DNA from 3 places in the Bermanella marisrubri genome. Region 3 is predicted to be linked to each of the others. Evidence: predicted binding sites of a transcription regulator. Region 3 holds the regulator's gene; each other region holds the start of a gene.
What was found. The regulator sigma-54, encoded in region 3, starts transcription at its own class of promoters, with help from an activator protein. The targets are predictions, from matches to a motif close to TGGCACNNNNNTTGCTNT.
Positions count from the first base shown of each region.

Region 1 (10,640 bases), 880 kb from region 3:
GCACCCATTAGCTGACCACCGAAAGTCGCGTCTGCATCTGTGAATGGAACAACCATAACACCGAATAGACCTACAACACCGTGAACAGAGATAGCACCAACTGGGTCATCAATCTTGATCTTATCTAGCGCAAGGATAGAAAGAACAACGATTAGACCACCGATCGCACCGATAATGGTTGCTTGGAAAGGAGTTGGATCAGCAGGCTCTGCAGTGATCGCAACCAGACCTGCCAAGGCACCGTTAAGAGCCATTGTAAGATCCGCTTTCTTGAATAGGATACGCGCAAGAATCAACGCACCGATCAAACCACCAGCAGCAGCAGCGTTAGTATTTAGGAATACGTTTGCTACTTCGTTCGCTACTTCCATACCACCTAGTTTTAGAGTAGAACCGCCGTTGAAGCCGAACCAACCCATCCATAGGATGAATGTACCTAAAGTCGCTAGAGGTAGGTTAGCACCAGGGATCGCGTTAACTTGACCGTTAGCACCGTATTTACCCTTACGTGGACCTAGTAGAAGAACACCCGCAAGAGCTGCAGCAGCACCCGCCATGTGAACGATACCAGAACCTGCATAGTCACTGTAGCTCAGTTCAAATAGACCGAATACAGAGTCACCATTCCAAGTCCAGCTACCTTCCATTGGGTAGATGAAACCAGTCATAACAACAGCAAATGCTAGGAAAGCCCAAAGCTTCATACGCTCAGCTACCGCACCAGACACGATAGACATTGCAGTTGCTACGAATACAACCTGGAAGAAGAAGTCAGAAGCACCAGAGTAAACAGCACCACCATCAAAACCTTCTTCAGCAGAAGCGGCTAGAGCACCTTCAAGATCGAAAGTAGAAACCGTTTCAACACCAGATAAGAAGAAACCACCGTCGTACATGAACTCGTAACCGCAGATCAGGTACATGGTGCAAGAGATTGCGAAAAGCGCAACGTTTTTAGTTAAGATTTCAGTCGTATTCTTTGAACGAACAAGACCCGATTCTAGCATGGCGAAACCAGCCGCCATCCACATTACAAGTGCGCCACAAACTAAGAAGTAAAAAGTGTCCATGGCGTACTGAAGTTGGAAAATTTGGTTTTCCATAATGCCCCCGCATTTATCTTCAATACGTTAATAAAACGTTTAATCTATTTAAAACAGAGAAGCTTAATTTTAAGCACTAGCATCAGCTAAATAGTTAAAATTAAACCGCATCAGCCCCTGTTTCGCCTGTACGAATACGTACGATTTGTTCAAGAGAAGTAACGAAGATTTTACCGTCACCGATCTTGCCAGTGTTTGCAGCTTTAGAAACCGCTTCGATTACTTTCTCAGTTAGAGAATCATCAATGGCAATTTCTAGTTTTACTTTCGGTAAAAAGTCCACCACGTATTCAGCACCGCGGTACAACTCTGTATGACCTTTTTGACGACCAAAGCCTTTCACTTCTGTGACAGTGATACCTTGAACGCCAATCTCAGATAGTGCTTCACGCACGTCGTCTAATTTAAAAGGCTTGATAACGGCCGTAACCAATTTCATATCAAACTCCTTGTGAGTGGGAGAATAAAGCTAAGCAAAATGCTTAGCTTTATAGGTTTATCGCTTTACCAATTATTCGATTGGTAATGTGTAAGACATAGTAACGATTGCATCTTCACCTGCATCAACGCCCCAGTCTGAAAGCGCTGCTGCATCATCACCAGTATCAACAACTTTAGAAACAGTAATAGCTAACTCATCAGTCAGACCGTAAGACACGTCCAAGTGAGTGTACTCAGCACCAGCACCGTCATCGTTAATACCAACTGTAAGATCAACGCCTGCTACTGAATAACCAAGAGTCATATAAGTAGCGTCGTCACTTTGAAGACTTTGATAGTAAGAAAAAGACGCATCCATGAAGCCAAGAGAGATAATGGCATCAGACATTTCACCAGCAGAGCCATAGGTATCAGCACCAGTATCGCTGTCTGTACCACTGCTATAAACATACGTTACGGCCTGAACGTCTACAGAGAAATCACCAAATGAAGTTCCGTAACCAACGTATAGGTCGTATTCGTTACCCAAAGAAGTATCGCCTGAAGAAGCCCAGATACCAGCATATGCACCAGAAGCATGAGAGTAATCAGCAGAAGCAGAGAACGCTGGTACACCAGAACCTAGCTCAGTACCACGCCATAGGTAACCAGTTGCGATTCCTGCAGAGTAAGACATTTCAGCGTTAGCCACTTGTGCAGTTAAAGCGCTTGCAGAAACTAGGCTGGCAATAGCAATGGCTTTTGTTAATGTTTTCATTGATTAAGTTTCCTTCGTTGTGTTTTAAGTTTTTTAAAAGTTGCGCAGGAAGTTGGTACTTCTCTTATCCACTTCGCAAAACTCTTTATTGAGTGGCTCAGCTTTAGCGCGATCGTTAAATCAGTTATTGATTCGATACTCTGTATTAGCAACAGCGATGCCAACTTTTAAAAACCCAGTGTTTACGCAGCCTGGAACCCAATCTAATGAAAATTCATTAATTACCTCAGCTCTATTTTGTTGCACGCTCCCTTTCTGGGCACATTTAAAGTGCACAATAAGTAGTCGTTATAGGCTGGAGCACCAAAATAGAACACTTGCAAAAGTTTATTCGGCTGAGATGAGCTTGTAAGAAAGATTTGTCGCCAAAAACGATGTTTATATAACTAAAAACCCGAGCTAGGCTCGGGTTTATAGCGGATTCAAAAGGCTTGTCTTTGTTTTAAACCTTATGCGTTAGGTTGGCTTTCACCATTGCGGCGCAAAGTTGGGGCATAGCGAACCACAATAGACGCCAACAGCATAATGGCGAGGGAGGCCATAACAAATCCACTGGCGAAGAAATTCGCTGAAACGTGAGCAGGGACCTCAATACCATGAGCTATGCCATGAAATAGGGCAAAGCCTAATAAAAGACCTGATTTAGCATAAGCATTGCCGCGACGGCCTACCAATATTAGTGCAGCGCCCAAAACAACCGAACTTAGAATCAGAGTTTCTACGACTGGCATACTGAACACAGTGACACCCATGGCAGCAATCACAAAGCCGATTAGCATTATCACGGCGTAACAGACAGGTAGGCTCCAACTGGTGCGTTTACCTGCTAAGCCAGCGACGACACCTACTGCTATTAGAGCTAATAAATGATCCAAGCCCATTAAAGGATGCAATACACCCGCCAGCAAGCCTTGGCTTGCGCTAATGGATTCATGTCCGGGATGAGCAAATGCGTTACTCACTGCAAATAGAGATAAACTGATTAACAATAACTTTTTCATCATGGAATCCTTTTTAATCAATAGTCGAACGGGTAGATGGACGAGCAGCTTCTGCGCTGACGTCATGTGCTTTAGGCATAGTACTGAGTTTTTCTTCAATTTCAGGACGCTGGGGTAACATGCCTTCTTCAATTATGATTCTTACAATTTCGGCAATACCTTTTTGGGTTTCCACATTGGCCAAAACAAAAGGGCGATCCCCACGCATCTTACGTGTATCACGATCCATCACCGCCAAAGACGCACCCACGTGATCGGCAATATCCACTTTATTAATAATCAGTAAGTCAGACTTGGTAATGCCTGGACCACCTTTACGTGGAATCTTATCGCCCGCACACACATCAATAACATAAATAGTAAAATCAGACAGTTCTGGGCTGAAAGTAGCCGACAAGTTATCACCGCCACTTTCAACTAAAACCATTTCCAAACCATCGTGGCGATCTTGTAAATCTTTTACTGCCGCTAGATTCATGGAGGCATCTTCTCGAATAGCCGTATGAGGACAACCACCGGTTTCCACGCCCATAATACGATCTTCTTCCAAGGCATTTTTGCGCATTAAAAACTGGGCATCTTCCTTGGTGTAAATATCATTGGTGACTACAGCAATATTGTAGTGGTCACGCATGGTTTGGCAGAGCTGCTCAAGAAGGGCGGTTTTGCCGGAACCGACGGGGCCGCCTATGCCGACTCGTAATACTTGCTTCATAATATTTGTATCCAAAGCTAGCTGCGTTGTTGTGTCTTTGTTAAAAAATAATTTTTGATTCGTTACGTAGCGCTGCTACGCGCCTCACCAAAAACATTTTTTGCCGCGTCACAACGGCCTCGCTAACGCTTTGCTCCTTTATGTATATTTCTTTCTTTTAGTTAAATGTCTTTAACCAATTCATTACATATGATTTTTCGCTAAGAACGAAATAATCGTGAATACTGATGTTCGTGCAGTGACGATGCCATCGCTAAGGAAAATAACCCTGTACCAATTTCATCGTCTTTTATGCTCTGCGCCTTTTCGCAAACCTGGACCATGGGGGGTATCAAGGCTTTTAAAATTTGTTGGCCTTGTGTTTGACCCATGGGCATGGCTTTGCTGGCACAAGCAATTTGGTTTTCACACCACGCCCAAGTAAAACCTAACAACGCATCGTCTATGGCGATGTCATCATAAATGGCGGCTAAGCTATTCATGGTTACCACCGTCGGCTGTGTTACTTCATCTAGCTGAGTTTGACGTTCAGCATCTATTCCCAGATGCCATTGCTGATACGCACTGCCAACTTGAGTGTCTTCAAGATAAAGCTCTTTGGTTTCACGAAACGCCAATAACGTATCATTCCAATACTGCACAGATTTGTAATCACTTTGTTTCCACGCGTCATAAACACGCATGTACACAGGCAAATCTAATTGCCCAAAGCCTGTAGTGAGCCCTTGTTCAATCCAAGCTTGCACGTCATCTGCTTTTTTTAACCAGCCGATGTCCAATGCATATTCCAACCCTTGTGAATAGGCAAAAGCACCTACAGGTAACGCAGGGCTGGATAAATGCAATAGTGATAACAAAGATTCCTGCTTAGTGCTCATGATGGTGATGATGTCCGCCTTTCGAATACGCGCCATTTTCTGGTTCAAACGGCGCTTGCTCGTGAATCACATGCACACCTAAACCATGTAACATGTCGTCTAAAACATAGTCTTCTTGGTAGCGCAAAAACCCTTCACCGATTTGTAATGGCACATGACGATTACCTAAATGATAACAACAGCGCGCAAACAAGGTTTTATCTTCCACTTTTGCCGTTGATACCTTTTCGTCACTGGCAAGTACGGTCAGATACTCGTGGTGTTCATTACTTAATACCGCGCCGTGTCGCAGCACATGACCCCGCTCAATTTGAATCCCCGCATCTATGCCTGAATCAGTTTTGATTTTCAAACGACCACGTTTACGATCATCAAAACTTAAACTAATCGTTTCGCTACTTTTTCCTTGAGGTAAATCACCCTCAACTAATTGTGTAAATATTTTCATTTCGCTACTTCTTAAAATAAGTAATATCGTTGGGCCATAGGCAAAACTTCTGCAGGCTCACATGACAATTCAACACCATCTGCTTTTACTACATAAGTTTGTGGGTCCACTTCTAACTTAGGCTGATAGTCATTGAGTTTCATATCCGCTTTACTGATATTTCGCGTATTTTTTACTGCTACCAGCTGCTTGCCTAACCCTAATTCATGTAAAGCTGGGTTACTTAGTGACGCCTTAGAAACAAAACTGATACTGGTGTGCTGCGTGGCTTTACCAAAACTGCCGAACATTGGACGATAATGAACAGGCTGCGGAGTAGGGATAGAAGCGTTTGCATCCCCCATTGGCGCACCTGCAATCATGCCACCCTTTAAAATAAGCGACGGCTTAGTACCAAAAAACGCTGGCTTCCATAATACTAAATCGGCTAATTTGCCCACTTCAATGGAACCTACTTCATCGGAAATACCCATGGTAATGGCTGGGTTGATGGCATACTTTGCAATGTAGCGTTTACATCGGAAGTTGTCCGTACCAGGCGTTTGCGCACTTTCATCTTCTGGCAATAAGCCACGCTGAACTTTCATTTTATGGGCGGTTTGCCAGGTGCGGGTTATCACTTCCCCCACGCGACCCATGGCTTGCGAGTCGGAACTGATCATGCTGAAACAACCAAGGTCATGCAGGATGTCTTCTGCGGCAATAGTCTCCCGGCGAATACGCGAATCAGCAAACGCCACATCTTCAGGAATATTCGGATCTAAGTGATGACATACCATTAACATGTCTAAGTGTTCGTCCACTGTATTGACTGTATAAGGACGAGTTGGATTTGTAGAGGAAGGCAATACATTCGCTTCACCAGCTGCACGAATGATATCGGGAGCGTGACCACCACCGGCACCTTCTGTGTGATAAGTGTGTATGACACGGCCTTTAAATGCAGCCAAGGTATCTTCCACAAAACCCGATTCGTTCAACGTATCGGTATGAATCGCGACTTGAACATCGTGCTCTTCTGCCACAGTTAGGCAGCAATCAATAGAAGCTGGTGTTGTGCCCCAGTCTTCATGAAGTTTTAAACCCATAACACCGGCGTTTAATTGTTCGTGCAATGCATCAGGTAAACTGGCATTGCCTTTCCCCAAGAAGCCAATGTTCATAGGAAGATCATCGATGCTTTGCAACATCTTACCAATATGCCAAGGGCCGGGTGTACATGTTGTCGCATTGGTTCCCGTTGCAGGTCCAGTGCCACCACCAATCATAGTAGTAACACCGCTCATTAACGCCTCTTCGATTTGTTGTGGGCAAATGAAATGAATATGTGCATCAATGCCACCCGGCGTAAGAATTTGACCTTCACCGGCAATAATTTCGGTACCTGGACCGATAGGAATAGTTACCCCTTGCTGAGTATCTGGATTACCCGCCTTACCTATTGCGTGAATGCGACCCGCCTTGATTGCCACATCAGCTTTTACAATACCCCAATAGTCTAGAATAAGGGCGTTCGTAATAACGGTGTCAGGTACAACCTCATTAGTCAGTTGACTTTGACCCATGCCATCACGTATTACTTTACCGCCACCAAATTTTACCTCGTCACCATAGACCGTGTAGTCTTTTTCCGGTGAAATAAACAGCTCGGTATCGCCTAATCGAACTTTGTCACCAACAGTCGCACCGTACATATCGACATAGGTTTTTCGATCTAATTTCGCCATTACAAAGCTCCTTGTATGTCGCCACGAAAACCGTAAACGGTTTTTTTGCCTTGATATTCAACCAACTCTACGGTGCGCGATTGTCCCGGTTCGAAACGCACTGCTGTACCTGCCGCAATATTCAAACGAAATCCACGTGCCGCCTCACGCTCAAATGTAAGCGCAGGGTTCACTTCATAAAAATGATAGTGACTGCCCACCTGAATAGGGCGATCTCCAGTATTGGCTACCGTAACTGATACGGTTTTCAATCCAGCATTAATTTCTATCTCGCCTTCGGCGTATTCGATTTCACCTGGAATCATATGAAACTCCTTTTATCAGTTAAGCAATCGGGTTATGCACAGTGACGAGTTTTGTGCCATCAGGAAAAGTCGCTTCCACTTGCACTTCATGAATCATTTCCGGTACGCCTTCCATTACTTGATCACGAGTAATTACTTGGCGACCGGCATTCATTAAATGTGCAACCGTTTCACCATCTCTTGCACCTTCCATAATGAATGCACTGATCAATGCTATACACTCGGGATAGTTAAGCTTTACGCCTCGATCCTTGCGCTTTTGTGCCAATTCAGCAGCGACAAATAGAAGTAACTTATCTTTTTCACGAGGAGAGAGTTCCATGGTTTTTCCTTATATCTTTTAGGTATTCCAGATCCTAGGTCTACACGCAGGTTTATTTATTACTAATGGCCTAACGTGTTCCCAAACCTGAATTAAAGTTTCTTTTAGCTCTTCTACATCGTTTCCCAGCGCACGGACGATGAAGGCATCTTTCTTTTGCGTAATCGCGATTCGCGTGTAATTCAATTCACTATTTGTTTGATCAACCCATTCACCGTACTGCCAATCCACATTATCCGTGACAATGAAAGAGGCAAAAACATTTTGGTCCTGAAAGCCACTGTGACTTGTACGTATAGAATCTTGAGCTTTAAAACCTAAGCGATCTAAAAACAAGGGGTTACCATCTCGCATAATTCGAATGCTCTGAATTAATTGGCCATCTATAAATGGCAAGTCTCCGGCTTGCCTGCCAAGCGCAGTGATTTCCCAACCAATGAATAGACCATTTCCTTCCAACTCCACATAGGTTTCCAATTCGCCATCGGCACCATTAAAAATAATGTTCTCTTGCGGCAGATATTCCACAATGGCATCGTTGGCCACATGCACTTTGTTAACTTGCCGCTGCTTCATACCCGAAATGTTGTTGTAAAACTTTCCAGCCGATGGCGTTGTCATCAAGCCATGGGCACCAACATGGGCATTTAAGTGAATGGTGAGCGTATCGCCACCTACCAAACCGCCAGGCGGATGTAATAGGTAGTTATGCAAGCAATCTAATCCTTCTGGATGAAAAGGTCGCTGCACGCGCAATGGACCATAATGTTCAGTTACCCCCAAACGGGTTGCATTAGCTTGCTTGATATATTCGCCATAGAAATAGGCTTTCCAACCTTTATCGTTTTCTACAGATGGGCGTTGTTTTAGTAATGCGTGCACGTTTTTGGGACACTCACTGGCTTTTAACTCTAATGTGCAACAGTAGTGCAAAGCTGGGACCAACTCCGCAGAGGCCATGAAGCTTGCGGACTTGACCTATTCGACAGGTTTTATTGGGCTATTTTACGCACCACGAAGGTGCAAATGATCGAGCATGGTGCGCCGATTTAAGTCCAGCAGTAGAATCGCGCACCAAACATAAGCTTACCTAAAGGTTAGATAGCCAATAAACGTTCGACATCTCCTGATGTGTTCAAAGCTTCTCCGTCACCGGCTGATACCACTCGACCACGCTCCAATATGATGTACTCATCGGCAAGGGCTTTAGCAAAATCCAAATACTGCTCCACTAAAACAATGGCCATGTTGCCGCGATCTCGCAGTAGCTCAATAACCTTTTGAATATCCTTGATGATGGAAGGCTGAATCCCTTCTGTTGGTTCATCTAGAATCAGCATCTTGGGTCTAAGCAATAAAGCGCGAGCGATGGCAAGCTGTTGTTGCTGACCACCACTTAAGTCACCGCCACGGCGTCCTAGCATTTGCTTCAATACTGGAAACAGATCATAAATTTCAGGATCAATAAATCGTTGCGATTTAGGTAAACTGCTAAATGCCGTTTTCAAATTCTCTTCAACGGTTAATTGAGAAAAGATGTGTCGGCCTTGCGGCACGTAGGCGATACCCTGTTTCGCTCGGCCATCAGCAGCAACCTTGTTGATTTTGTCGCCCTGCCAAATAATGTCGCCATTTTTTGCAAATTGGTGTCCTGCTAAAGCTTTCATCAAAGTGGTTTTGCCCACACCATTACGACCTAATACACAGGTCACTTTACCAATGTCAGCCTGCATAGAAACGTTATAGAGCGCTTGACTGGCACCGTAAAAAACATCAAGTTCACTTACTTTTAACATAGTCTTGCAGCAAGAGTCCGAGTTCTCAATTGCACTCTTGCTTGCCTCCTTAAAATTCCCAATCGTTCATTAGCGGCCAAGATAGACTTCGATTACTTCTTGATTCGCTTGCACCGTCTCTAACGAACCTTCTGCTAGTACTCGACCTTCATGCAATACTGTCACTTTACAATCGAGGGCTTTTATAAAATCCATATCGTGTTCAACTACAACCAAGCTGTGTTTTTTGGCCAGTCGTTTAAACAGCTCTGCGGTTTTCATAGTTTCTTCGTCTGTCATTCCCGCCGCTGGCTCATCAATTAAAAGCACTTCTGGTTCCTGGCTAATGAGCATTCCAATTTCTAGCCACTGCTTTTGACCGTGACTCAAATTGGCCGCCAATGCGTCTTGCTGATCTTGCAATGCAATAAGTTCGAGAATCTCTTGAATACGTTGATGGTCTTGGTCGCTCAATGCATGAAATAAGGATTGCCAAATAGAACGCTTGCCTTTCAATGCCAGTTCGATATTTTCAAATACCGAAAGGCTCTCGATCACACTGGGTTTTTGAAATTTACGGCCGACGCCAATATTCGCTACTTCTGCCTCATCGTATTTGGTCAAATCCGTATCGTTCTTAAATAATACCTTGCCTGTATCCGGTCGGGTCTTACCTGTGATGATATCCATCATGGTGGTTTTACCCGCGCCATTGGGTCCGATAATAGCGCGCATTTCACCTGGCTTAATGTAAAGAGAAAGATTATTAATCGCCTTAAAGCCATCAAAACTCACACTAACGCCATCCATATACAGCGCATATTCGTTTTCAATATGCTTTGTCATAAGACTCATGATGCGCCTCCTTCATTTGAAACGGTTTCCTTTGAAGTGCGCAACCGCTTAATCAAGTAAGAAATTTTGTTGTCGCCTTCTTTTACCTGCTTAAACCAACCCACAATACCCTTTGGTAAATACAAAGTCGTCATCACAAATAAACCACCTAGTAAGAACAACCAAAGCTCAGCAAAAGCGCCAGTAAAATAAGTTTTTGCATAATTGACCGCAATGGCGCCAAGAGCTGCACCGAATAGTGTTCCGCGACCGCCTACAGCTACCCATATGATGATCTCGATAGAATTAATTGGAGAAAATTCTCCGGGATTAA
Region 1 covers NZ_CP051183.1:3,466,403-3,477,042, forward strand. Annotated here, with positions in the region: gene HF888_RS16095 (ammonium transporter) at 1-1,103, opposite strand, end outside; gene glnK (P-II family nitrogen regulator) at 1,204-1,542, opposite strand; gene HF888_RS16105 (TorF family putative porin) at 1,615-2,301, opposite strand; gene HF888_RS16110 (HupE/UreJ family protein) at 2,751-3,305, opposite strand; gene ureG (urease accessory protein UreG) at 3,316-4,017, opposite strand; gene HF888_RS16120 (urease accessory protein UreF) at 4,218-4,931, opposite strand; gene ureE (urease accessory protein UreE) at 4,885-5,343, opposite strand; gene ureC (urease subunit alpha) at 5,355-7,070, opposite strand; gene HF888_RS16135 (urease subunit beta) at 7,070-7,375, opposite strand; gene ureA (urease subunit gamma) at 7,395-7,697, opposite strand; gene HF888_RS16145 (urease accessory protein UreD) at 7,716-8,579, opposite strand; gene urtE (urea ABC transporter ATP-binding subunit UrtE) at 8,795-9,493, opposite strand; gene urtD (urea ABC transporter ATP-binding protein UrtD) at 9,563-10,327, opposite strand; gene urtC (urea ABC transporter permease subunit UrtC) at 10,324-10,640, opposite strand, start outside.
Region 1: HF888_RS16105 (TorF family putative porin) is a predicted target of sigma-54. The motif match lies at 2,447-2,464, and genes of this name have one in related genera.

Region 2 (10,640 bases), 1.3 Mb from region 3:
GAAGTGTTAGCGGTGGCTGCGTAGAAGAAGATCTCATCCGTGAGCTAATTAACAATCCCGTGTCATCTCCTCAGCAATTTATCTACGGCGAAACTCAAGAAGAGCGACACCGCTTTGGCTTGCCTTGTGGCGGTGCTCTGGAATTAATCGCCGAACCACTATCTAAACTTGACGAAGTGGAAGTGCTCATTACAGCTATTGAACAGCGTAAAACCGTGACTCGATCACTCAATGTCGACAATGGCCAAGTGAGTGTCTCACCGTGGGAAGCAGAAGAGCCCGAATTAATTCAATTTGAAAATCATACATACTGGAAAAATGTTATCGGTCCACAATGGCGACTGGTTATTGTAGGTGCCGGTGAAACTGGTCGATTTCTCGCTGAATTTGCTCAAGGTTTGGGCTTTAGTATTGTTGTCAGTGATCCGCGGCCTGATTATCGAAACAACTGGTTAATGAAGGATATTCCCTTAGCGGAAGGGTTTCCTGACGATGTCATAGATTCTCTGAATATCGATAAGCGCACAGCGATTGTTACCGTGGCGCACGATCCCAAGGTCGACGATATGGCACTATTAACAGCATTAAAAAGTGAAGCGTTTTACATAGGAGCCTTAGGCTCCAAACTCAACAATAAAAACCGTCGAGCGCGGCTTATGGAACATTTTGATTTTACCCAAGAGCAAGTCAATCATTTACATGGTCCGGTTGGAATCGATATTGGTAGTAAGACACCCAGTGAAATTGCTATTTCGATTTTAGCGGAGATCATTGCGACTAAAAATGGAAAAACATAAACGCGCTAACGCTGATCAAGTCACAGCTATAGTTTTGGCTGCTGGTCAAGGTTCTCGCTTTAAACACCCAAGCGGTGTGTTTAAACTCGCCCATCAGATTCAACTGAATAATAAATCGTTGCCAATCTTGTCGCACACTCTAAACCATCTCAATCAAATAGCGGCACATTGCATTTGCGTTGTGGATCCTTTGCGGCGCGACGCGCTTCATTTTTTGAGCGAACACAAATCTGTGCAGGTGATTGATAATCCAAACACCAAACTTGGTATGTCAGAATCGTTAAAAAGAGGAGCCGCACTAATACCGCCAAACCACGGTATCATGATTTGCCTTGCTGATATGCCCTATATACAAGCATCCACTTATCAATTACTGCTAGACACATTCAAACAAAACCATGGGACAAAAATAGTGCGTCCTACTTTTAATGGACATGATGGACACCCCGTCATTTTTCCATATCGGTATTGTCCAGATCTCTTACAACTAAACGGCGATCAAGGAGCAAAAGCACTGATAAAAGAAACAGATTTATTACGCATTGATTGCGATGATGAAGGTATTCTCATGGATATCGATCACTTTGCATAACAGTTAACTCCCTTTATAACCAATAAACATGCTCGAGCCGCACTGTCTGCGTTTACCTATCAAAAGTCAGACTTTATTCGCCAGAGTGAACTAAGTAAGAAAATGACGCGTAGTTTTTGTGGATAGTTGAGAAAAACCCGACTATAAAAACAAGTGACAATAAGCATTTTACGCTACAGCCGAATAGTCCATTAAGGGGGCCGCTATGCTACTCAGTCATATGTTTGGAATGTTCACTCACCCAGATCAAGAGTGGGCTGAAATTCGAAAAGAACATACCCAACCCACGCGCCTCTATATCGCCTATGTAGGGATTCTCGCACTCATCAGTCCCATTTGTGCCTATGTTGCAACGACACAAATCGGTTGGACAGTAGGCGACGGCAACCTAGTTAAATTTACCCAAGAAAGTGCTCTGCCTTTGGTCGTGATGACCTACTTAGCCATGCTGGTTGGTGTATTCGGTTTAGGTTGGGCCATTGATTGGATGTCTAAAACCTACGGCAGTCACCACGATGAGTACTATGCATACGGTATTGCCTTAACCGCGTATTCCTGTACCCCCCTATTTTTGGCGGGCTTTGCTTTGCTATACCCCGAACCAATCTTCAATATGGTGGTGTTTGTTGCCGCTGCCGCGTACACGGGGTATCTAATGTACGACGGTCTACCCATTGTTCTTGGCATCGAAAAAGAACGCGCTATCCCTTTCAGTGGTGCAATCTTGACGGTTGCTTTGGTTTATCTCGTGGTGACTCGCGTTGGTACGGTAATCATTTGGGAATATGGTTTCGCACCCGAATTTATAACCGTCATTCCCTGATACCGACATTCGAAAATAAAAAAAGCCCCGAGGGGCTTTTTTTATTCGCTCAAACTAAGCTGCATTGATCTCGCAATAGCTTTAGCGTTTGCTTTGGCGCCGTTTTGATGCCTCACGCCTTTTAGCCAAGACTCAACCCGATCTGGGTTTTGGTACATCCAATGACGTGCTGCACGATCATGTGGGACAAATTGATTCAGTATCATATCCATTACTTGTCCTTCCATAGCCACAGAAAACTCAAGATTCTGTAAAAACTGGGCAACATTGGGACAGTCACTGGCAAAGCCTGCACGCGTATTGGTATACACTGTGGCACCGCCTTTATTGGGTCCAAAATAATCATCACCACCCTCTAAATAAACGAGATCAAAGCGCTCGTTCATGGGGTGAGGCGCCCAAGCTAAGAAAACAATCCAGCGCTGATCTCGAATTTTTCCCTTTACTTGAGCGAGCATAAGACGCTCGGAAGTTTCAATGAGATTGAACGGCTTTAGACCAAAGGCATTGCTTTCAATCATATCAAGAATCAACTGATTGCCATCGTTACCTTTTTCAAGACCATAGATGCGTCCTTCAAATTGCTCTTGGAACGTTGCGATGTCTGCAAAGCTCGTAACGCCAGCATCATACACATACTGTGGGACAGCTAGCGTATATTTGGCTCCCTTTAAATTTGGACGCACTCGCTCAACTTGCTTGTTCTGCACAAATGGATCCGCCACAGGTGCCATACTAGGCATCCAATTTCCAAGGAAGATATCCACCTCATTATTTGCCATTGCTTCATAGGTATCGGGCACACTGTGTTTGGTAATCTCTACCTCATAGCCAAGAACCCGCAGAAGCTCGGCAGCTACCGCTGTGGTTGCTTTTACATCAGTCCAATCCACTACGCCGAAACGCACAGCATCACATTGCTCATCGGCATAAGCCGAGTGACCCACCACAATCAAAGCAAAAACGGCCAAGATCAATATCGTTCGCATTTCACACCTTTTTATATTGAACATTCAATCAATAAAAATGAGCGGCGCATCATACAGAATAACGATCAAAATTAATACAGTTGAACCCGCTAAATTTTGAGTATTTGGACTAAGCTTTAGACTATTCGAACGGCTCAGCTGAACTCACGCAAACATCGTAATAGGAAGAAGCATGATCCACCTTCCCACCCTGATAGGGGTCTCTTTTCTAATTAACATGATGATTGGTGGTTTTCTATTTGCTCTATATTGGATGAAACACCAAAAGAGTTTTCTTTATTGGTCGCTTTCATGCTGGTTGTTCGCGGCAGCAGAGCTTACGGCCAGCTTACGTGTCTTCATCGACTTTGCAGTCGTCACGGTCGCCATCGCGGACTTTATGATCATTCTGGTCAATGTATTAGTCGTACAGGGTATTCGCTGCTACGTACAACCGCAGAAGGCACATTTCAAAATGTTTGCGCCCCTTCTACTAATCAGTGCGTTGGCCTTGGCCGGAAGCCTTCATGTGCCAGACCTTGCCCAGTTTATTACAACGATAATAGTCTGTGGTTTACTGTTTTACTCTGTCAACTTGCTTGGAGGAAATCATCAAGCAACTAACCAACCATCCAAAATTCTTGTTGCTCTCTTGTCCATCCATGGCTTAGTAATGCTGTTACAGGCCAGTATCATCGCCCTTCACAGTTTTAATGTTTTGGCGCAATCCACAAGCAATGTGATGCCTGTCATTTTATTAATTCACATTATGCTAGCGACATGTACCGCATTATTTTTTCCTTTATTATTTTTCATGCGCAATGAAGATCATTTGGTGGGCCTTGCCAGTTATGACCCGTTAACCGGTGTCTTTAATCGAAGAGGTTTTTTTGATCAATGGCAGATTCTCAGCAAACGTACTCATGATAAAAGTTGTCACCTTTCCGTCATGATGATCGATATAGACCACTTTAAGCACGTCAACGATAAATACGGTCACGAAGCGGGAGATGCGGCATTAAAATGGCTAGCCGATCTTTTAGCCCATGAACTGCGTGAAAACGACGTTCTTGCGAGGATGGGAGGAGAAGAATTTGCCGTGATGTTGCCAGGCTGTGAATCGAGCCAAGCAGAAATCGTTGCAGAACGGTTACGAAATTGTATCTTTAAGACTCGTTTTGTTTATTTAAATCAGGTTATTCCTATCACGATTAGCTTGGGTTTCATCACAGAAGATCAACCCATCACAGATATTAAGGGCTTATTAGTTCAAGCAGACAAAGGGCTCTACAAAGCCAAAGATCTTGGACGGAACCGTGCCATGCGTTACCACTCAGGTTTGGATCACACTCCAACCACATGGACGACGACATAAGCGGTCAAAAATAAACCTAACCCAAATATAATATGAGCCAAAATACTTAGCATCCTAGCATTCATTGGATTTGGGGTCTGACTTGCAAAAAATCCAAATCCTAAACACGGCTGCATAATTAAAAACGGCAGTAAAACGGTCGCTAGCCCAAAGCTAATAGCCTGTTGCACAGTTGGCATCAATAACCATCCATTGCCAACAATGGATAAAAACATCAAAGCCAGCATCACACCCGTAATGTAGTGAATCAACCAACCAATTACTTTTTCATGCTTTACAATCGGTGCACGAATAATGCTTTCATAGTAAAAGTGACCTGTTCGCATGTTTCCCACCCAACGACCAACCATGGCCCAATTTAGTGGCTGAACATTAAAGACTCGCTTTAAAAACAAGGCCCACAAATCCATTAAAACCGTGGCGCAGACACCTAAAACAAGACTGAAAAACAACACATTCGGAAATGTCATCGAACGATCCCTGTGAAAAATTAGGACTATAACGCGAATGTTAAAGTGCTCGCCATAACCTAGATCAAAACACAGAGTTTTTATGTCTCGGAATACAAAAAAAGCGCTACTCTTTCGAGCAACGCTTTTATGCGGGGGTTCTTTTAAGTTTATATCTTAAACAATCAATTACTTATCTTCAGACGTTGCTGCGATTTTATGAATGGCCAAGTCCGCACCATCGAACTCTTCTTCTTCAGATAGACGAAGACCAGAAACGGCATTAACCAAACCGTACACGATAAAGCCACCGATTAGTGCCACTGCAATACCTGTAAGCGTTCCGATTAGCTGAGACATAAAGCTAACGCCACCAAGACCGCCGAAAGCTTCTGTACCAAAAATGCCAACAGCGATAGCACCCCAAGCACCGCACAAGCCGTGTAGCGGCCAAACACCCAATACGTCATCAATACGTGGTACTTTGTTTTGGAACAAGGTGAAGGTATAAACGAATAAACCACCTGCAATGCCGCCAACAACGAGCGCACCCATTGGATGGAATAAATCGGAGCCCGCACACACAGCAACCAAACCTGCTAAAGGACCGTTATGGATAAAACCAGGGTCAACACGTCCCATTAGCATGGCTACAATAGTACCACCTACCATCGCCATCAAGGAATTAACCGCTACCAAACCACTAATACCATCAAGAGTTTGTGCTGACATTACGTTAAAGCCAAACCAGCCTACGGTAAGAATCCAAGCACCAAGCGCTAAGAAAGGGATACTCGAGGGCGCAAATGCCACCGGACGACCATTTCGATAGCGACCGTTACGCGCACCAAGAATCAAAATCGCCGCAAGCGCTAACCAGCCACCCACGCCATGAACAACAATAGAACCAGCAAAATCATGGAACTGTGCACCAAATGTGGTTTCCAACCAATCTTGGTAGCCATAATTACCATTCCAAATCATACCCTCGAAGAACGGATAAACAAAAGCCACAATCAAAGCAGAAGCAATTAGGAATGGATAAAACTTTGCGCGCTCTGCAATACCGCCGGAGACGATGGCTGGTATAGCGGCGGCAAACGTCAGTAAGAAGAAAAATTTCACTAACTCATAACCATTGTTACCGGTTAGATCGGAGGCACTAGCAAAGAAGTCTGCACCGTAGGCAATACTGTAACCCACGAAGAAATAAGCGATGGTTGAGATACCAAAATCAGTAATGATTTTCACCAACGCATTTACTTGGTTTTTATGGCGAACAGTACCCACTTCCAAGAACGCAAAACCTGCGTGCATGAAAAGCACCATAATGGCACCAAGTAGGATAAAGAATGTGTTAGAACTGCTGATCAGGGTTTCTACAGCACTGTTAATATTTTCCACAAGATTCCCCTCAAGGCTGACTTGCACACTTATTGTTCAGCGAGCACCACCAGCGATCACATTTCGAACAAAAAGCACTTTTATATGATTTTATATTTCGATAATCCTTTATTTTCAGAAGAAAAGTGGATTACCCCCAAAAGATGCTCCGTCTTTAAGCAGAAGTCATGCCAATCGCATCAATTGAAGGCATTTTTAATGATAGGCCTGCACCAACTTGGTGTGAACCCCGTTGAAACGGGGCTGCTGAGGCTATTTATTTAGCCGATATTTGGAAGCACTGATGTATTTTTGCATTGCGGGTAAAATCATCAGGGATGGTTTTTGCACTAACATCGATCACTTCGAACTTATTTAGTGCATCAAAATCCAATTTGAAGCGTTTTAGGTTGTTTGAAAAAATCAGGATGCCATTGGGTTTTAGCAGTCCCATCGCCAGTTCAATCAACTCCACATGATCACGCTGCACATCGAGTACTCCGATCATTCGCTTGGAGTTGGAAAAACTCGGCGGATCCATAAAAATTAAGTCAAAGCGCTTGCTTTCACTCTGAACATCTTTTAACCACTGCATACAGTCTGCTTGTATGAAGTGATGATACTTCTCAGCAATCCCATTTAGAGTAAGGTTTCGTCGACCCCAATTTAAATAGGTCTGCGACATATCAACGCTGGTGGTCGATCGCGCCTCCCCGACAGCAGCGTGAACACTAGCCGTACAGGTGTAACTAAACAAATTCAAAAAGTCTTTGCCTTTGGCAAGGGTTTCAATATCGGTACGAATAGGACGATGATCCAAAAACAAGCCAGTATCCAAATAATCAGTCATATTCACATAAAAGCGACAGCTACCTTCTTGCACCTCAAAAAATGAAGCTTGCTCATCTACTTTTTGGTACTGTTTTTTACCCTTTTGTACTTGCCTTTGTTTTAACGCAATTCTCTCGCGATCAACATTGAGCGCGACAGGAAGCGCATCAAGCACATCCCTCAATCGATTTTGTGCTTTTTCAGGATCCACACTTTTTGGTGGCGCATATTCTTGGACATGCACCCAGTCCCCATATACATCCACCGCAACTGCGTATTCAGGCATATCGGCATCATAAACACGGTAGCAATTGGTTTTTTGCTTTTTGGCGTAACGCACGATTTTTTTAAGATTCTTTTTGATTCGGTTTGCAACCATTTGCGCACCGTCGTTCAACTTAATATTGGCACTGTCACCACTCTCAATCGAACGCGCTTCAGTACTCTCTACAAAGTGTTTGTCACTATCTTTACTGATGCCATAAACCATTAACTTACTTGGAATAGCGCCGTTAAACATTTGATACTGTTTATCTGCACGCATTTTAAATTGGTATGCCTGCTGCGGATTCCCGGTAAAAATCGCCATCTTCCATCCTGGGAAAAACTGCTTAGCTTTATTCCCCATGGCGGCATATAGTGCACCAATTGCTACTTCGTCACTTAAACGTTCACCGTACGGTGGATTACAAACAATCAGACCTTCATCAGGTAAACCTTTTTCACGCCGCCAATCAGCCAAGGCTTGTACGCTAAAGTGTACATAATGCTGCACTCCGGCGCGGATAGCATTCTGTATAGCTTTCTGGATGACGCGCTCATCCATGTCGTAGCCGAGCAACGTCAACTCGGTTTCTGTTTGCAAAGCTTGCTCTTTTTTCTCTTGAGCATCTGCTTTAACCACACGCCATTCATCTCTTTGATGTTGTTTCCAACGCTCCACAGCGTATTGTGAACGTAATAGACCCGGTGCGATATTTGCCGCTATAAGTGCCGCTTCAATCAGCAAAGTACCTGAGCCACACATGGGATCGAGTAAAGCGGCTTCGGTTTGTTTCATCATAGATGGCCAGCCACTTCGCATAACAATGGCTGCTGCTAGATTTTCTTTTAAAGGCGCTGCACCTTGGCTTTGACGATAGCCACGTTTATGTAATGGTTCACCAGCAAAATCGATTGAGGTTTTAATAACACCTTTGTGTAAACGAACGTGAATATGAATATCCGGCTGGTCACTGACATCTGGGCGATTGCCTGTTAGTTCGCGAAAGTAATCACAGATCGCATCTTTGGCTTTTAATGCACCAAAATGCGTGTTGCGAATATCGGGACTTTTACCAGTGAAATGGATTTTGAAGCTTTGGCGATCGCTAAAATGCTCAATCCAATTAATGGATTTAATACAATCATACAGAGCTTCTGCCGACTCTCCCTGGCCTTCCGCTATCGGCCAAAGCACGCGACTGGCAAGTCTCGACCAGATGCAGGCTTTATATGCCAACTGAAGGTCTGCTCGGCATGCTACAAACGCAACTCCGAGTTTTACCTCGCTAGCACCTAGAGACGTAAGCTCTTCTTCTAATAAACCTTCTAAGCCTTTAGGGCATGTAAACGTAAGAGCTTGTTGGTTTGGGCTATCTTGTATTGGTTTTTGAGATGTCATATCAAGTTGTCATATAAAAAACCGACACTGAACTCTATTGAATATAAGTCAGTATTCGGTCATTCGAAAATGGCCTATTTTCAGTAGCTTAGATTTTTAATAATATTTAGCTATATAGAAAACGCGTTTAAGTTCAATAAATTCATTAACATGGGCTGCCACTGTCACCATACTGAAACAGTGGCGTTTCGAAGTTCTAAAAGCCACACATTTCAAATCTTCTCCAAAGTAGAGGCAATCACTTATGAAGAGACAGAAGCGAGATATGGACCGCCGAGCCTTCCAAAAGGGTTACTTAGCGGGTGTACAAGGTCGATCAAAAGATCTATGCCCAGACGGTAACTCTCATTTCAATTGGATGGCGGGCTGGCGTGAAGGCCGAGCTGACCATTGGGATGGCTATTCTGGTGTCGCTGGCGTCCACAAGCTTCCGTTGTAAGCTTCTAAACAATCAATAAAACAATCCTAGAGAAAAACAGGGCCCCACCCGGGCCCTTTTTTATGGCTATCCCAAAATCGTTGTAACCCTAGCTTCGCTCAGCGGCAATTGCATCATTGGCCAAACGAATTAATTTCGGGCCCTCATAAATAAAACCACTATAGACCTGCACTAGACTTGCACCCAGTTTTACTTTTTCCGCCGCACTGACACCATCGGTGATTCCACCTACGCCAACAATCGGTATTTCGCCCTTTAACGCATCATTAAGCCAGCGCAACACACGATTACTCGGCTCTAAGGCAGGTGCGCCACTCAAACCGCCAGCCTCATCCGCAAACTCACTGCCTTCTACAGCATCGCGCTCAAGGGTAGTGTTCGTGGCGATCACTCCATCCATCTTGTATTCACGTAAAGCATCGGCCACTAAACGGGTTTCATCTTCTGACATATCCGGAGCAATTTTTAACAAGATAGGCGTGTATTTTCCATATTCCTTAGTTAGCCGCGCTTGTCCTTCTTTCATGGTTTGAAGCAAGCTTGTCAGACTCTCACCAAACTGCAAATTACGCAGTCCTGGCGTATTGGGACTAGAAATATTGACCGTAACGTAATCTGCGTGCTCGTATACTTTTTCCAAACAAATCTCATAGTCTCGATTCGCCTCTTCCACAGGAGTATCAAAGTTTTTACCGATGTTAATACCCAGCACACCTGTGAATTTACGCTTTTTGACTCGCTCTACTAAATAATCAACGCCTTTATTATTAAACCCCATACGATTAATTATCGCTTGGTGCTCGGGTAATCGGAAAAGACGGGGTTGAGGGTTACCCGGTTGAGGGCGAGGGGTAATGGTGCCAATTTCAATGAATCCAAAACCAAGGGCACCTAGGGCATCGATAAAGTCACCATTCTTATCTAGGCCTGCGGCTAGGCCAACGGGATTTGGAAAGTCTACTCCAAAAACCGTTACAGGCTGCGGACTTGGTTTCTTTACCAGCATATCCAATACGCCCATACGCTTTGCTGCTCCCAACATATCTAGGCTGAGATCATGCGACGTTTCTGGGTCGAGTTTAAATAGTAAAGAACGAAGTAGCGAATACACCTGAATACCCCCTTGAAATTTTGCGGCATTATACAGGTTTTGCATGAAAATACGCGAGAATACGGGTTAATCTAAAAAGGGATTTTAAGTCCGATTTAGTGCCTAGAGCCTCTCGACCCGCTCAAACTTGTTGTGGTCATTGTAGGTAATCACGAAACGACCATGGATACCGTCATGGCCAATGAAAGACCACAGAATATTAACAGGAA
Region 2 covers NZ_CP051183.1:2,118,837-2,129,476, forward strand. Annotated here, with positions in the region: gene HF888_RS09860 (XdhC family protein) at 1-797, shown strand, start outside; gene HF888_RS09865 (nucleotidyltransferase family protein) at 784-1,389, shown strand; gene HF888_RS09870 (Yip1 family protein) at 1,595-2,212, shown strand; gene choX (choline ABC transporter substrate-binding protein) at 2,254-3,201, opposite strand; gene HF888_RS09880 (GGDEF domain-containing protein) at 3,374-4,555, shown strand; gene HF888_RS09885 (DUF2938 domain-containing protein) at 4,525-5,025, opposite strand; gene HF888_RS09890 (ammonium transporter) at 5,194-6,408, opposite strand; gene rlmKL (bifunctional 23S rRNA (guanine(2069)-N(7))-methyltransferase RlmK/23S rRNA (guanine(2445)-N(2))-methyltransferase RlmL) at 6,665-8,881, opposite strand; gene rmf (ribosome modulation factor) at 9,126-9,320, shown strand; gene HF888_RS09905 (quinone-dependent dihydroorotate dehydrogenase) at 9,409-10,476, opposite strand; gene HF888_RS09910 (DUF2835 family protein) at 10,534-10,640, opposite strand, start outside.
Region 2: HF888_RS09890 (ammonium transporter) is a predicted target of sigma-54. The motif match lies at 6,564-6,581, and genes of this name have one in related genera.

Region 3 (10,640 bases):
CTAAACCGGTTATGGATGCAGATTCTGCTGATGCGCAATTAATCGTTAACTGGCAGGGCTCTCCCCTACAATTTAATAATGAAACATTAAATGGCTCTACCACTATACGCCTTCGAGACGGACTATTTATGGAAACAGGCGATACGGGGGCATTGAATGCATTTGGAATTTTAAATTTTGCTGCTATCGGACGTCGTTTGCGTTTGGATTTTTCTGATCTATACCAATCAGGTATACATTTTGATTCGGTGGATGTGAAAGCGAATATTGATAACGGTTTGATTCGAATTGTGGATACTTTGGATATTAATGGCCCGGCTGCAGATTTCTCTGCAAGTGGTACCGTTAACCTTAATACCAAGGAATTGAATCAGCAATTATCGGTGACGTTCCCAGTTACAAGTAGCCTGCCTTTCGTTGCCATTTTAGCGGGATTTGCTCCACCTGTAGCAGCGTCGTTATTTTTCGGCGAAAAAATCGTAGGTGACGAAATTGAAAAATTTACCAGTGCCACCTATGACGTAAAAGGTACATGGGACAAACCAAAGTTATCTTTACGTAAGCGCTTTGATAACGAAATAGAAGGCAAACAAGATAAAGGCTTTTGGTTCCGCATGAAACGTTTCTTCGGATTAGGTGATGAGTGATGACGCAAACTGTGATTACCGTCGGCTTGGTACAGATGACCAGTGGCAAAGCAGTCCAACCTAATTTACGAGCAGCAGAGGCTGCGATAAAGCGCTGTGTAGAACAAGGCGCCACTACCGTTTTACTTCCTGAAATGTTTGTTTGCTTGGGAGTAAAGAATCAAGTGGAGATCGCACAAACTCAATGTCAGAAAGGGGGGCCTGTCCGCTCTCAATTATCTGCTCTTGCAAAGGATTTTAAGGTAAATATTATCGCAGGTTCTATGCCGTTGATGTCCAGCGTTGAAGATAAGGTGTTGGCTGCCTGTTTAGTTTTTGCTGCAGATGGAAGCGAGGTTTGCCAGTACGATAAAGTCCATTTGTTTGATGTAGACGTAAGCGATAATAAGGGTCGTTATCGTGAATCTGATACTTTCATAGCTGGGACTCAAAGTAAGACGGTTAGCCTTGACGGTACTCTGTATGGTTTAAGTGTTTGCTATGATTTGCGTTTTCCCGAATTGTATCAACAGTATCAAAAGCAGTCATGTCAGGTCGTGACCGTACCCTCTGCGTTTACCTATACCACAGGTCAAAAGCATTGGTTGACCTTATTAAAGGCAAGAGCTATTGAAACTCAAAGTTTTGTTATGGCCGCGAATCAGGTGGGCACCCACGAGGATGGACGCATCACCTGGGGGCAATCTATTGTCATCAATCCAGACGGAGAAATAGTGGGCGAGTTAGACAGCGAAAAAGCAGGTGAGTTGGTTGTTGAACTTGATCTTGAACTCTGTCAAAAGATTCGTCAGTCTATGCCATTGTTGAAGCATAAACGATTATGAGTGAAAGGAGTGCCTCTATAATAACCAAGACGGTTTGAGGCACGGACACTTACTACGAAGGATAGTAAGTTTTAATATGTAAAAACAGCTTGCGAGCTGATGCCTTGGCCTTTTTCTCAGACGCTTTTTCTGAGCCTTCTTGTATCAGTTTTTGTTCTTTCACGGCATTGCGTATCAACTGACGTAGTTGCTGCATATCATCTACTTCAAATTCTTCGCAAAAGGCATTTAATGCACTTTGGCCGTCATTGATTAAACGATCGCGCCATTTTTCTTGCTGATGTAAAACGCGATTGAAGGCTTCACTACTAGGATCCAGTAATTCTAATGCGTTTTGAATGGCCTCTACATCTTCCGAACGCATAACTTTTCCTACGTACTGTAAGTGGCGTCGCTTCGCTTCGTTCTTTTTGATGCGTCCCCATTCTGCAATAGCTTCGATCATGGTTGGACTCAAAGGTAGTTTGCTTTGCTGTTGCTTTGGCATTTCACAAATTTGCTTTCCCAAATCTTGCAACGCATGCATCTCACGCTTTACTTGGGATTTACTGGGTCCTAGATATTCTTCTTCGTTTTCGTAATCTTCAGTCATAATTCAATACTCTAGGGCACCTCTAATAAGTCAATTTGACTCTGCAAGACGCCTGTAGTGGTTTCATTCAAGGAAGGCTTCGCCGCGTAATGACGAGTCCTTTCCCAGAAGCCTGACACCGAAGGAAAGTGCTACAGGCCTTGCCCTTTGGGGCCTTTTTCGTGTTCCAATCTCTGTGTTGTGGCATTTCGATTTAACCCGTTAGACCTTCAATACCACGCCTTGATATTGAAACACGATCAAGGCCAGAGCTTAAAGTGACTTGTTAGAGGTGCCCTATAAATAAAATACAGTTGCTAAGCCTAAAAATGCCATAAAGCCAACCACATCGGTTACTGTGGTTAATATCACGCTACCAGCCAAGGCAGGGTCAATACCTAGTTTTTTGAGCAATAACGGGAGTAAGGCACCTGCTAACACCGCGATAATTAAGTTAATGACGATTGCAATGGCAATGATGAGCGAGATTTGTATATCCTGAAACCATATATAAGTCGCTAGAGCGATAATAACGGACCATAATAAACCGTTACTTAAGCCGACAATGAATTCGCGATTTACTAACCAGCCCATGTTACCGGAGTCTAGGTGACCAATTGCCTGGCCGCGAATGACGAGCGTCAATGTCTGACTGCCTGCAATACCACCCATACTAGCAACAATGGGCATGAGCACGGCTAATGCGACGACTTTATCCAATGTATCTTGGAACATACCAATCACGCCGCTGGCAACAAATGCAGTAATTAAATTAATGCCCAACCAAACGGCCCTGCGTCGGCTGGTTTTTAATGCCGGGGCAAACGTATCTTCATCTTCATCTAAACCGGCCATGCTTAAGAGGCTGTGGTCGGCTTCTTCACGTATTACATCAACCACGTCATCGATGGTGATTCGGCCCAAAAGTTTATGCGTGTGACTTTCAACCACTGGAGCAGAAATTAAATCGTGACGCTCAAACAGTTGTGCCACTTGTGTATCGGTAGTTTCAGGATCGATACTGACCACATCTGTACTCATCACCTCGCGCACGGTGGTATCGCCATCACTAACAAGAATCTTATTGATGGGAAGACTACCTATGAATTCATCACGGCGATTAACTACCAACAAGCTATCAGTCATATCAGGCAGACTGCGGTGGCGGCGTAGATAACGTAAGACTACTTCGATAGTAATGTCAGGACGCACCGTAATGGTGTCCGTATTCATCAAACCACCGGCAGTATCTTCTGGATAAGATAAGACCGCTTCTATTCGGTCGCGGTCTTGCTCATCCATGGTGGTGAGTACTTCCTGAGTCACTTTATCAGGAAGATTTTGTAGAACGTCAGCAACGTCATCCGTATCTAGATCAGAAATAGCATTGGCCATTTCTTGTACGGACATCTGGTTTAACAACCAGCTTTGTATTTCGTCACCTAGGTGTTGAAGTACGTCACCTTCGTTCTCTTCGTCGATCAATCCCCACAGCAGTTTACGCTCTTTTGGGGGGGAGGATTCAAGAAGGTGAGCAACATCGGCGGCTTGCAAATCACTGTTGAGGATACGGCGAACTTGAGCCAAAGCACCGCTTTCAAGTGCAGACTCAAGATGTTGTAATTTGCTGTTCTGATATTCGCCTCTGGCCATAGAACTCTATCCTTTCGAGAGGCGGGAATTGTACCGTTAATGTGACAATCTAGCTATGGCTAGTGTATGAAGCCCGACGTTACGAGACTATTCATCCTCGTCAAAACGGTTGTTGATAAGATCCGTTATGGCCTGCATTGCGGCTTTTTCGTCGTCTCCAGAAACATGCAACGTAACTTCACTGCCTTTACTCGCGGCTAGCATCATGACTGACATGATGCTTTTTGCATCCACCTCTTTTCCATTATAGCTGATCTTAATCTTGCTCGTATAAGTGCTACTGGTGGAAACAAGTTTCGCCGCGGCTCGGGCGTGGAGACCGAGCTTGTTAATAATCGTAATGGATTGCTCTAGCATGGGCTGCTGCACGTTTTTCTTTTAATAATTAATAACCATAGCGCAGCCCCAAGCGGTCTGTCTAGCAATGGTGGAAATTGGTTTTAATGGGGCTATTTATGGGTTTAATTCACGATGACGTAATTGAACATTTTGATAGCGCTTTTCATAGGCTTGGTAAAGACGCTCTGTCATGTATACGCTGCGATGTTGGCCCCCAGTGCAGCCGATACTGATGGTCATATATGTGCGGTTATTATTTTGAAACTCTGGTAACCATTTCTGTAGATAATCATCAATATCGCTATACATTTCATTCACAGAAGATTCATCGCTCAGAAAGTCAATGATGGCTTGATCTTGCCCAGTAAAGTGGCGTAACTGAGGGTCCCAGTAAGGATTGGGCAAGCAGCGTACATCAAACACCAAGTCACTGTCTTTTGGTATGCCATGCTTAAACCCAAAAGATTCAAATAGAATCGACATCTCGTTGCTATCTTTGTCCACCACGCGGTTTTTAATCATTGTGCGCAGTTGGTGCATGGATAAATGGGTGGTATCAATGGTGAGGTCTGCCATGTCGGCAATATGATGCAGTAGCTCTACCTCTTTATTTATTGCCTCAAATAAAGGTACATCGGCATCCGTTAGAGGGTGTTTGCGTCGTGTTGCGCTAAACCGAGTGAGCAGAGTGTCCACATGGGCATCTAGATAGATGATCTCCAAGATGCAATCGTTTGGCAGCTGGCTAACGATGTCGGCAAAATTACCTAATTCAGAGCGTATGTTGCGAGCATCAATACTGACGGCCATGCCCACAAGACCGGTGCCCTGCTGATTCGCTTGTTGCATTAAGGTAGGCAATAGCATGACTGGTAGATTGTCAATGCAGTAGAAGCCGAGATCTTCTAGCACATTCAACGCAGTGCTCTTGCCAGAACCGCTGCGTCCACTAATGATGACCAATTTCATGACAAACCTTAATCAGTATGTTTTGCGAACATTAAGAATCTATCAGTGTACCGCAATCTGGTAGAGTTCGCTGGTAGACCGTGCATCTCGCAACCGATTACGAAATGACGATTGGCTAAACTGCTCTGCTAGCATGCTTAGCGTTTTTAAATGCTGTTCATTGGCTTCTTCTGGCACCAATAAAACAAATACAATGTCTACAGGTTGGCGGTCAATGGAATCAAAATCGATAGGTGTTTCCAGCACGAACAAAGCGCCAATAGTTTCATGGCACTCTGCTAGACGTGAATGGGGAATGGCAATGCCTTCTCCAATGCCAGTACTGCCCAACTTCTCTCGTGCGATAAGACGCTCATAAATTTCACTAGGGTCTGCATCTTGGATGCTGTCCGCTAGGAATTGACTAATATGTTGCATCAATCGTTTTTTACTGGTGCAAGTGGCACCCCATTGGGTGCGCTCTGACGTTAGAATTTGAGCAATACTCGAAGACATATGGATTAAATTAGTGGCTATTTCCGTGACGGTGATTAACCATCTTCTCTTTATGTTTTATTAATTGACGGTCTAGTTTATCGGTTAGGCCATCAATGGCGGCATACATGTTTTCATTATCGGCATTGGCGTGTAATTCGGCGCCAGCCGCATGGACGGTCGCTTCGGCTTTTTGTACGAGCTTCTCAACGGTCAATGTTACTTGAACATTGGTGATATTATCAAAGTGTCTTTCCAGCTTCTCGACTTTTGAATGAACATAGTCGCGAAGGGCGTCAGTCACTTCTACATGGTGTCCGCTGATATTGATTTGCATATATGTAGCTCCTACTGTCGGCACCCAAAGGGTGCGTTAATGTGCTGGTAACCTAATCTTAGTATAGGCTACCGGCTAAAACCGGAGACGATTCAAGTCAATTTTTCGTTATACCAACCTCTTGCGTTCATTAGAGGGGGGTATATGCATGGCTTCTCTATATTTGGCCACAGTACGTCTTGCGACTTTGATGCCTTCTTCTTCGAGAACCGCAGCGATTTTACTATCGCTTAATGGCTTTTTAGCGGCTTCGCTGGCGATAAGTTTTTTAATCATTGCGCGGATAGCGGTAGATGAGCATTCGCCACCACTAGTAGTGCTCACATGGCTTGAGAAGAAGTACTTTAACTCATAGATACCTCGTGGTGTGTGCATATATTTTTGTGTGGTGACACGAGATATTGTGGATTCATGCATTTCAACCGCTTCTGCAATATCGTGCAATACAAGAGGTTTCATAGCTTCATCCCCTTCTTCTAAGAAGGCCTGTTGATATTCTACGATTTTGCTAGCAACTTTGAGTAGCGTCTCATTGCGGCTTTGAAGACTCTTTAAGAACCAACGAGCCTCCTGCAAGTGATCTTTGATAAAGTTGTTGTCGCTACTATTATCGGCGCGCTTGACCATGGATGCATAGTGGTCATTGATACGCAGTTTTGGCGCAATTTCGGGATTTAACTCCACGCGCCAATGGCCTTTTACCTGTCGAACAATGACGTCCGGGATGACATATTCACTGGTTTGCGGGGCAATTTGTGAGCCTGGTCGAGGGTTGAGTTCTTGAATACCTCGAATCACAATTTTGAGTTCGTCTTCTTTGACTTTGAGTTTACGCATCAATGCGCTGTAATCTTTACTGCCCAACAGGTCGATGTGATTATCGATAAGTTTCTGTGCAAGATCTAACCATGGGGTGTCTTTTGGTAATTGCTTCAGTTGCAAAGAGAGGCATTCTTGTAAATCTCGTGCGCAAACACCACTGGGCTCAAATTGTTGCAATAGGTGCAGAACTGCTTCAAGTTCATCCAGTTCGATCTCAAGTTCCGGATCAAAACTGGCGAGGATGTCTTCTAGGCTTACTTTTAAGTAACCGTCATCGTCAACCCCTTCAATAATGTTAACGGCTATCATGTGATCGTTGTCGGACATCGGGGTTAGGTTTAATTGCCACAGTAAGTGGTCTTGTAAATCATCTGTGCTGCCGTTGCGGCTGTCAAAATCGAAGTCATCGCCACCGCTGTAGGATTCGCTGCTGCTGGCTGGCGATGCTGAAGCTTGCCATGTGTCATCCCAATCGCTATCTGTGGGCAAGTCGTCGGGAATATTTTCGTTCCAGTCACTATCGGCAGTTGCATCGTCGCCAACGTTTTCCTGTGTTTGGTTTTCGCTGGCTTCGGTGTCTTTATTCTCTGATTGCGATTGTGTTGATTGGTCTTGGGGTGTTTCGCCTTCGTATTCCTCCTCAACGTCCAGTAATGGATTGGAATCCAACGCGTTTTGGATTTCCTGCTGGAGGTCGATGGTTGAAAGCTGAAGTAGTCTAATGGCCTGTTGCAGCTGGGGGGTCATCGTAAGATGTTGACCCATTTTTAATTGCAAGGACGCTTTCATAAATACTGCTTATTATTCCGTGGCAAAAACCAATTCATCTACTATTGAATATACATGAAGTTTGAACCAAGTCTAGACTTATTAGGACGAGGTTTAAACTCCGTAAAATACTCAGAGCTTAAAATCATCGCCCAAATAAATGTCTTTTACTTGCTGGTTTGCGAGTACTTGCTCAGCATTACCTTCGGCGATGATATGCCCATTACCTACGATATAAGCTTTTTCACAGATATCAAGAGTTTCTCTGACATTGTGGTCAGTGATCAGTACCCCTAACCCTCGCTCTTTTAACTGTTTTACGATGCTCTTTATATCGCCGACACTGATGGGATCTACCCCGGCGAAAGGCTCATCTAACAATATAAAAGAGGGTTCCGCAGCTAGGGCGCGCGCGATCTCTACACGACGTCGCTCACCGCCGGATAGAGCCATACCTAAGCTATCACGGATATGCTGAATATGAAATTCATCCAAAAGGCTTTCTAGTTTTTCTTGGCGCTGCTTATTATTTAAATCTTTGCGGGTTTCTAGAATTGCTAAAATATTATTGGCAACGGTTAGCTTGCGAAAGATAGAGGCTTCTTGCGGCAGATATCCGATTCCGCGTTGTGCGCGCCCATGCATAGGTAGATCAGTAATATCTTGGTCATCGATGACAATGCGTCCTTTGTCAGCGTTAACCAGATTTACAATCATATAAAAACAGGTCGTTTTACCGGCGCCATTTGGGCCCAGTAATCCAACAATTTGTCCACTTTCAATGGACATGGATACATCTTCCACCACTTGGCGTGGGCCGTAACTTTTGGCTAGATTTTGTGCTTTTAAAATCGCCATTTTATTCCTTAGTACTTTCGCTGGAATTCTTTTGTTGTTCTGGCTGAATCACCATGCGAATACGCTGATCTTCTTGTGGGCTTTCCGCCTTAACTTTTTGCTGATCAATCAGATAAACAATACGTTCACCACTGAATTCATTACCTTGTTTTTGTAAGCCAGCATTTTTTAACAACGTTAATTGTTTGCTTTTTGTTAGATAAATAATGGTCTCACCATAGGCTTTGGTTTTTTCTTGATCTTGATTTAACACTTGCTCATAGCGCGCGGGTTTGCCTTCCGCTACTACTTGCTTTAGACCCGTTTCATCACGAATGATGGTGACCTTATCGGCTTCAATTTTCAACGAACCCTGGTTTAAGCGCACATTGCCAGTGTAGATTAATTCCCCTTTTGGTTTGTCGAGAAAGGCCTTGTCGCTGGCGATACGGATTTCTTGTTGAGTGTCTTCGGGTAAGGCTTGAACAGCGGCCACCCAAAAACTTAAAACTAAAATCAAGGTATTACTGATGGGATGGATCATGTGAGCCTCTTACCTTGGATATAAACTGAACGGTTTCTTTTTTTAGATCTAGTGTCAGTCCTGTCGATTCGATCAGGGTGTTAGGGTTTTCGATAATAACGTCAGAATCAGTGTTAGCGATTTGTGTATTTAAGTCCATATTGAGTGTTGCGGTTTTCAGACTAAAGCGAGTCGATGCGTCAACTAAAGGTTTAATTGCAACGCGACCGGATAGGCTTAGGTAGCGCTGATTTGTTAATTTGCCAGTTTCAGCTGTCAATCGCCAAAGTTTTTTATCTGCTTGATGGAGTGTAATGTCCGGAGAAATAAACGCTACAATTTCGGCTTGAACATCGGTCGCAGGGAAGTGTTTGGCAGATTTTGCTTTCACGGTTTGTCGTAACTCGCCATTTTCCCCATAATTTTGCAGGTTTAGGTTCTCAACCATAAAATCAGGTTCTAGCTTGGCTTGTTCCTGATCGTGATATTCTTCCCCCTGACGGTCATTAAGAGCCATATAGGCCACGACCGTAAGGGCGATGAGAATAGTGGCAATATAACGCTTGCGCATTAAATAACCCCAGCTCTCAGTAAATCATGCATATTGATGACGCCTGCAACTTTACCGTTTTCAGTGGCAACTAAAGCATTGATTTTCTTCTCTTCCATAACCTGTAGAGCTTCGGCAGCCAAGCGTTCTGGATCAATGGTTGTTACGCCTGTTGTCATGACAGCTTGTACAGGGGTAGTGTGAAAATCAATGTCTTTATCTAATGTGCGACGTAAGTCACCGTCGGTAAAAATACCGCTAAGTTGTCCGTGTTCGTCAATAACGGTTGTCATACCAAGGCCTTTCTGCGTCATTTCGATCAGGGCATCTTTTACGAGGGTATCCGGTTTGACCTGCGGTATCTGACTACCACAGTGCATAATGGTTTTGACTTTCAGCAGCAATTTACGGCCTAAAGAACCACCTGGGTGGGAAAAGGCAAATTGTTCTGCGGTAAAACCACGTGCTTCTAACAAGGCGATAGCAAGCGCATCCCCCATGACGAGGGCCACGGTAGTGCTGGATGTCGGTGCCAAGTCTAGCGGGCAAGCTTCTTTTTCTACACCCACGTTGATGTGGCTATCAGCGCCTGTTGCAAGCGTGGAGGTGTCATTGCCCGTCATAGAAATTAAAGGCACGTTCAAGCGCTTCAACAGCGGAATCAGAGTAGTGACTTCACTGGATTCACCTGAATTAGAAAGCGCAATGACGACGTCTTGCTCGGTAATCATTCCCATGTCGCCGTGGGCGGCTTCACCAGGGTGAACAAAAAATGCAGGGCTACCTGTACTGGCCAGTGTGGCGGCGATTTTATTACCGATATGACCAGACTTACCCATACCGGTTACCACAATGCGGCCTTGGCAATTAAGCAGTAGGTCGCAAGCAGTGTTGAGTGCTTCGTGATTCAGGTTTTTTAATAGCTGATCTACTGCGTCGCGCTCATCGGCAATGGTGCGTTGGATTGATTCGATGTAGTTAAAACTCATGGGCAACTTAATAAACTAATGTTGAACAAATAATAAGCCAAGATAGCTTAGGTAAGCCAGCAGCATGATGGAACCTGCACTGCGGCCAACTCGGCCTCGCTTACGGAATATATAGACAAATGCAATAAGGAAAAGTGTCAATCCCATCATAGCGCCGTAATCTCGGTAAAGCGCATCGCTCTCGACTACTGTCTTAGCGAATAGTCCGGGAATAGGCATGACAGCTAAAAGATTAAAAATATTTGAGCCCACAACATTGCCAATGGCGATATCATGATGGCCCTTCAAGGCACTAGCCACGCTGGCGGCTAGCTCAGGTAAGCTTGTGCCGATGGCG
Region 3 covers NZ_CP051183.1:840,741-851,380, forward strand. Annotated here, with positions in the region: gene HF888_RS03790 (YhdP family protein) at 1-647, shown strand, start outside; gene HF888_RS03795 (carbon-nitrogen hydrolase family protein) at 647-1,471, shown strand; gene yjgA (ribosome biogenesis factor YjgA) at 1,524-2,063, opposite strand; gene mgtE (magnesium transporter) at 2,340-3,695, opposite strand; gene HF888_RS03810 (HPr family phosphocarrier protein) at 3,783-4,052, opposite strand; gene rapZ (RNase adapter RapZ) at 4,149-5,003, opposite strand; gene ptsN (PTS IIA-like nitrogen regulatory protein PtsN) at 5,046-5,498, opposite strand; gene hpf (ribosome hibernation-promoting factor, HPF/YfiA family) at 5,509-5,814, opposite strand; gene HF888_RS03830 (RNA polymerase factor sigma-54) at 5,923-7,425, opposite strand; gene lptB (LPS export ABC transporter ATP-binding protein) at 7,537-8,262, opposite strand; gene lptA (lipopolysaccharide transport periplasmic protein LptA) at 8,264-8,785, opposite strand; gene lptC (LPS export ABC transporter periplasmic protein LptC) at 8,766-9,335, opposite strand; gene HF888_RS03850 (KpsF/GutQ family sugar-phosphate isomerase) at 9,335-10,303, opposite strand; gene HF888_RS03855 (calcium/sodium antiporter) at 10,319-10,640, opposite strand, start outside.